3 regions of the Desulfovibrio biadhensis genome follow, and region 2 is predicted to be linked to each of the others. Evidence: predicted binding sites of a transcription regulator. Region 2 holds the regulator's gene; each other region holds the start of a gene.
The links. Region 2 encodes sigma-54, which starts transcription at its own class of promoters, with help from an activator protein. Its sites were predicted from a motif close to CTGGCACGGNNNNTGCTT; they were not measured.
Positions count from the first base shown of each region.

Region 1: a site for sigma-54 is predicted at 1,472-1,489, ahead of ACZ5EH_RS10740 (flagellar hook protein FlgE). Genes of this name have one in related genera too.
Region 3: a site for sigma-54 is predicted at 1,338-1,355, ahead of fliJ (flagellar export protein FliJ). Genes of this name have one in related genera too.

Region 1 is NZ_AP042477.1:2,459,356-2,461,630, forward strand. It holds gene ACZ5EH_RS10740 (flagellar hook protein FlgE) at 1-1,371, opposite strand, end outside; gene ACZ5EH_RS10745 (hypothetical protein) at 1,560-2,006, opposite strand.
Region 2 is NZ_AP042477.1:4,379,404-4,381,678, forward strand. It holds gene ACZ5EH_RS19005 (PTS sugar transporter subunit IIA) at 1-30, opposite strand, end outside; gene hpf (ribosome hibernation-promoting factor, HPF/YfiA family) at 35-595, opposite strand; gene rpoN (RNA polymerase factor sigma-54) at 644-2,065, opposite strand.
Region 3 is NZ_AP042477.1:1,384,781-1,387,055, reverse strand. It holds gene truA (tRNA pseudouridine(38-40) synthase TruA) at 1-227, opposite strand, end outside; gene ACZ5EH_RS06065 (MotE family protein) at 227-823, opposite strand; gene fliJ (flagellar export protein FliJ) at 852-1,295, opposite strand; gene chrA (chromate efflux transporter) at 1,439-2,275, opposite strand, start outside.

The sequences.
Region 1 (2,275 bases), 1.9 Mb from region 2:
TTGGGTGATGGCGCCGAGCCCGTCTTCGCCGGCAAAGCCCTGGCGCGCTGCGCCCGAGGCTTTAGTGGCGCTGTAATGGTTGTCGCCTTCACGGCTCAGCCCATAGGGATTGGCGAAATTATACATGTTTATGCGGTAGAGGTCCTGATCCTGGCCATTACTGTAATTGCCGATGATCACCCCGTCCTCATTTACCGTGAACCCTTCCATGTATCCTTCTCCGTACCCGTCCTGCCTGGAATAGATCGTCGAGGACGAGGAACCATCATGGGCGGTGGTGGCGGTTGCGGATCTGGTGCCGTCAAAAGACGGCAATGCGCTTGGAGAAGCGCCTACGGCTGCGGCATTGGAGGCGGTAGTACCCCATCCCGTGCCGTTGTTGCTCAGCCCAAAGTCCGCTGAGATGGTCGTGGTCTCTCCGTTGGCGTAGGTTACGGAGAATTGCGGCTGTCCGTCCGCGTCAAAGCCGCTGGGCACCCAACTGTCCAGGGATTTGCTCCCCGTACCGTCATTGGTGAAGGCGGACATGTTCTGGAGTTTGCCAGCGCTGTCGAAAGACAGGGTGCCGAACATCAGCAGGCCTGCGGATGAGGTCCCGGCAAATGTTGCCCGGCCGTCTTCCGCCGGGTCCATGCCTATGGCGAACTCGAACACGCTGCCCCCGCCAGAATTGGAAACATTCGCCTTGTCGAAATACACGTTCAGATCGCGGTACTCGCCCGTATCGTCCCAGGCGCGGATAGAGTCGGAATAAGCATACGTGGCGGACGAAAGGGGCGTTTTCGATGTGCCGTTCCACAGATTCGCCAAAGAAAAGAATGGATCCGTGGCGCTTGGGGAGGCGTCTATATCGCCGAGATTGGTGATCATGGATATGGACGTCGTTGCACTTGGGGCCATGACCACATGCCCTTGATCGTTGGCCTCGAACTGAATATCGCCCGATGTTCCTGCGTTTGGGCCGTAGAGTGACTGCCCCTGCAAAATATACCCGTGCGGGTCGATCATATACCCGTACTGATTCACGCTGAAATTGCCTGCACGGGTGTAATAGGTCGTATCATCTCTGGCGACGCCAAAGAACCCATTACCAGAAATGTGCAGGTCTCCCATCATGTTCGTGCTTTCATAACCACCCTGAACAAAATTGGTTTTTACTTCACTCAACGTGGCGCCCATGCCCAGCTGCGAAATGCCTACCGTTGGTTGGTTCGCGGCTTGGGGTACGTCCTGGCTCATGAGGTTGGCGAAAATCGCTTCAGAGCTTTTGTAGCCCACGGTGTTCACATTAGCGATATTGTTGCCCAATACCTGCATGCCCTGGGAATGTGTTTTCATTCCCGTAGCGCCAATGTAAAATGATGACAGCATAGATGCCTCCTTTGCCCGGGGCGTATCACCCTGTGCAGTGGGGGGCGGCCACCTGGCCGTACGTCCGGGCACGGGAAATAGTTTCCCGCCGTACTGCTGGAAGCAGGGAACGTGCCAAATCTTAAGAAAAGCTTAAGACGCAGAAAAAAAGTCGGGGGACGAAAAAATATTTTTGGTGGGATAAAACGTCAGAATTTGCGGTACTGCACGGCGATGTAAAGCGGCTCTGAAAGCCGGAGGACCACCCGATACGCGGCGTAGTTGGTCAAATCGCGCCGGTTGTACTCGTATACCCGCTCCAGCAGGCCCATGAGTTTGGATTCGTCAGGAAATTTATCGTTCAGTTCATCAAACTTCTCCTGCGTGGAATTCATTTTGCCTTCAAAAACAAGCTGCACATGATAGGCTTCGTCTGGGGAAATGGTGAATTCGCTCAGGGTGAACCCAAGGGATTCAAGGATGAATTTGTAGCGGGTAATGCGATCCTCTATAGCTACGGCTTCAGGATCCACAGGCAGTTCTTCCCCTTTGAGATCGAGAGGCAGTTCCCCCTGGGCTTCCACCTGGGGGCTCTGGCCCGGCTGCGTCGGCGTAACCCCATTGCCCCCATTGTTCAGGGCGGCTTCAGGAGTCATGACTACAGTGTCGCTTTTTTGCAGCTGTACGGGTTTTAAGGTGCCTTCCTCACCAGCTGTAACCTTGACGCAAGCTCCTTGATGCGGTGTAAAGAAAAGGACCGCAAAAAATATGGCGCAGACTGCAACAAGGTGGAATGTGCTGCAAGTAAGGCCTTTCTGCATGTGTGATGCGCGGTTGGCGACCATTATAATCGAACTCACTCCCAAGGTGGTGGCTTTCGAAGAAAGGGAACCCGAAACTAAACTAGACAATATCTAAAGCAAAA
Region 2 (2,275 bases):
TTCTTTGTCCAGATAATCCCCTAATTTCATGAGACTAAAACCCCGGATCAATGAGGCCGAAATCGTTGTTCTTGCGGCGATAAATGACGTTCACTCGTTCGGTCTCAGCATTGAGGAACACCAGAAACTCATAATTAAGGTTGTCGAGCTGCATGGCGGCTTCGTCAACATTCATTGGCTTGGGCTCGTAGTCGTCGCGGGAGACGATAGTCCGTTCACGTTGCCCCCCTTCGCCTTCGGAAAAGGAAATATATTCCATCCGGACAGGCTGGGGAGTTTTTCCGCCACCTTTGCCCCGACGATGATCCTTGCTCTTTTCCCGGACTTTGCGCAGTTGCGCTTCAACCTTGTCCAGAACCAGGTCAATGGTGGAATACATGTCTTCGGATTCCTCGTTGGCAGTAATGTGCAACTGCCCGGAGGTGATGACGACCTCTGCTTTGTGCCGAAATTTGTCAACGAGCATAGTCACGTTCACTTCAGTGATCTGCTCCTGGTTGCTCAAAAATTTCAGTATTTTCTCAAAACGTCTGCGAGCATACTTCTTAAGATGCTCAGACGGTTCGAATTGTTTGAAGAAAAAGTTGATGTTCATACTATATCCTCCTTGGTCTCATAATCTCGCTACCTGTGGATGGCGGACTTAAAAGGCTTCCTTGCGCTTGGAAGACGACTCGATATTCAAAGCGGTTCGGTATTTTGCAACGGTACGGCGGGCAATGTTGACCTGCAGCTTGTCTTTGAGGATTTCGGCAATGCGTTCGTCGCTCAAAGGTTTTTTGGGGTTTTCTTCCCCTATGAGCTGCTTGATGGTGGCCTTGACACTTTCAGAACCCACCTGGCTGCCATCATCCATCCCCAGTCCACTGTTAAAGAAAAACTTGAGCTCGAAAATACCATGGGGAGTAGCCACGTACTTGCTTGTCGTGATCCGGCTCACCGTGGATTCGTGCATGCCAATGTCCTCGGCAACATCTTTAAGTATCAGAGGCTTGAGCCGGGTGACGCCTTGTTCAAAGAACTCACGCTGATACTTTACTATGCTCTCTGTTACTTTATAAAGCGTCCGCTGGCGCTGATAAAGGCTTTTCATCAGCCACATGGCGGAACGCATTTTTTCCTGCATGTAGTCCTTGTCTTTGGAAGGACCTTGCAAGTTGTCCATATAATAAGAATTAAGCTGGAGCTTTGGCAGTCCGTCTTCATTGAGAAGGATATGGAAATCGTCGCCAAATCTATATACGTACACATCCGGGCTTACGTAAAACGGTTCACCAGTGCCAAAGCTCGCCCCTGGCATGGGATTGAGCTGTTGCAACTGTTCCAGATAATTTTTTATGTCCTCCATGCTGATTTTAAACTTACGGCACAGAGGTTTGTAGCGCTTTTTTTCCAGATCTTCGAGATGTTCTTTAACCAACTCCACAAGAACGGGATCATCATCCATACCGAAGGAATGGAGTTGTACCAAAAGGCATTCCTGAGGGGTGCGTGCGGCAACACCTACAGGATCAAAAGTTTGCATCTCAAGGATGACTTTTTCCACAACTTCGGGATCGGCGTTCGACATTGCCGCAATATCTTCCGCAGAGGCCTGAAGATACCCGTTTGTGTCCAGGTTCCCGATGACAACTTCGCCGATTTCTTTCTCTTTTTCACTCAGATCAGAAAGCCGTAATTGCCACTCGAGATGACCGTCAAGGGAGGGTCTTACTGCGTAGCGTCCTTCAAGGGAAAGCTGATCTTCAGGAGATTCCGACTCACGCATTTGCATTTGACGGGAGCTACTTGAAAATTCTCCAAGGTAGTCTTCCCAGTCGGCATTGCGGATGATTTCTTCCTGGCTGGACGACGGCGCATCTGGACGAATCTCTTCCGAAACGGCCTTCTCTCTCCCCTCGTCCTCGTAATGTTCTTCGAGGAAAGGGTTTTCCATCAGCTCTTGTTGCACTGTGTCCAACAATTCGAGACGGGAAAGTTGCAGCAGCTTGATCGCCTGCTGCAACTGGGGCGTCATGACGAGTTGCTGTGTGAGCTTGAGCTGTTGTCTGAGTTCGAGAGCCATAGGCAAATGCCGTTTTCGGCGAGTATAAGGGTTAAACCAACAAAAACCGCCCTATTCCGCCCCCCAACGGTTTTGCGCTGAAGGCGGCTTCATGCAACGAACGGGCCTCAAAGTCAAATCCCTGTTTCGCCCAGTACATGCGATTTGGTGTAACAACTTATGTGCCATATCCGGCCCATGCTTGCAACACGCATCACATGTTCCCCGAAG
Region 3 (2,275 bases), 2.2 Mb from region 2:
CCGGCATCTGTGCGCCCTGCGCCTTGAACGCGGCAGGGCTGTCCGAGGATTGCGACAAAAGCCTCCTCCAGGCAGCCCTGTATCGTTTTTGGTGAGTTGCTTGTCGCCTGCTTTTGCAATTGCCATCCGGCAAAGCGCGTCCCTTTGTAGGCTACACGCAATTCAAGACGCATCAAATCCATGCTCTGCCCTTTTGAAGAACTCTGGGCGAGACGCCCTTCATCCATCACTCGAAGGGCGCCTGCAATTTAGTCAACATTTCGGTAAGAACCGCTGCGTTTTCTGCCTTTACGTTGGTCAGAATCTCACCAGCCTGGCGGCCACGCATGCCAGCCAGAATCTTGACCGCGATATTCGGATCCAGTGTTTCCAGCACGGTTGCGGCTTGTTTGGCTTTCATATTCGAATAGACATCAATGAGATGCTTGAGCTTATCATCCTTGATCTGTTCGGCCTTCTCTATCATGCCTTGCAGCTTTGTCTCCAGTTGCTGCAACTTAACGAGTTTGGTGTCGATCTCTTTTTCAAGCTGTTTGAGCGACTGCTCTTTACGGTTCAATTCTTCCTGCTTACGCCGCAGGTCTTCATTTGCCTGACCACCCGGCATAACAGGAGTATCACCACCCTCCTCTGCACCGGCGGCGTTATCTCCCCCGGCAGCAGGCGCTTGAGACTGATCGCCCTGTTCTGAAGAATCATCGGCAGCTTGTGCTTCCGCCATTTCCGCAGGAGCTTGCGCAGTTTGCTGCACGCTCTTTACGGATGTGGCGATGCGACTGGGCACATCCAGAAACACTGTGCCCAGAATAATGATTTTCACCACCAGGATGAAGATAAAGCCCTTGAACAGTCTAGTAAGCGTCGCGCCCGTAGCGCATTGTCGCGAGTTCGTCCTGTTCTTTCTGCTCTTTCTCAAATTCTTCTTTAACATGGCGTACCAATTTGTTTTGCTTCAGTTTTTCAAGAAGCTTCTTGTCTTTGGACGTCGTCACCAATTGCCTGCGAGCGGCATTCACTTCTTTGGCCTTTTGCAGCATATCCTGCTCTGCAAGCTGCAAATCCGTGTGCAACCGCTCCTTGTAATTGCGCCAAAGCCACATTTCCTGGGGGGACAATTCTTTCCCATCATACAAGGACTGTTCATGTGCTGCAAGGGCGTCCCGAAGTTGCTGCACCGCTTTGACCTGTTTTTGATACGCCCGCTGTGCCACACCCAATGCAGCCTTGGCCTCCTCCTCTAACTGGAGGCGGTAATCAAGGACTTTTTGCAACGGGAAATTATAAGGACGGGGCATACATATCTCCGGGAACTGTTCTTTGCATTGTCACGCATGCTGAAGCAAGTATCGGGCCGGACAAAAATTTTACATAATTTCAATATGTTTTATGTTTTACTCCCTTGCGTGCCCCTTCTTTGTGACGGTTTTTCGACATCCTGCTAAAACAGAATAAGCGCGCAAAGTCCTCCCACGAGGACAACCCAGAGGACATCCACCCCCCGTCGTAGCGCCAGGAATGCTGCAGCACAAAGAAGCACCCTGCCCGGGCTCCAGTCAATAACTATCATGAAGCGCAAGGTAACTGCGGCCATCAACCCTACAAGTGTGGCCAGACTGGCCCTAAAAATCCGCTGCACAACCACCATATGCAGGACTTTGTCCACAAAAGGCGATGCGGCGCATAGAATCAAAAAAGAGGGTGTGAATACAAAGAGCGTTGCCGCCACCGCACCAGTCACGCCATGGGTTATGTAGCCTATGAATGTCGCCGTCATGACGATGGGGCCAGGCGTCAGTTGTCCCAAAGCGATGCCGTCCATGAACACGTTTTCGGACATGGCACCTCTTACTTCGACGAATTCGTGCAGCATCAAGGGGACTGATACATACCCACCGCCAAAGGCAAATATGTCTATCTTCAACAAAGCTGCGCAGATTCCCGCCAGTGCTGGAAGAAAAACCAGGAGAATGCACATGCCCGCTGCCGCCAGTAAAGCGAGCCCAAAGAGCATGCGCCACTGTGTGCGTACTGCCCTTTGTGCGTGTACGAACTCGGGGAGTGGCTCCGTAGTAGTATAAATATACACACCAGCCAGGCAGCACCCTACAATGGCTATTACCGGATCCAATTGCGCAGTGAGCCAGGACCCTGCTGCCAGAGCGAGGAGTGCATCGCGCCACCCTGTGCAGTAACGTTTGCTGAAATCCAGCGCCGCATTGGCTACCAGCGCCACCACAACCGTCTTGAGGCCGCTGAACGCATTGACTATAATATC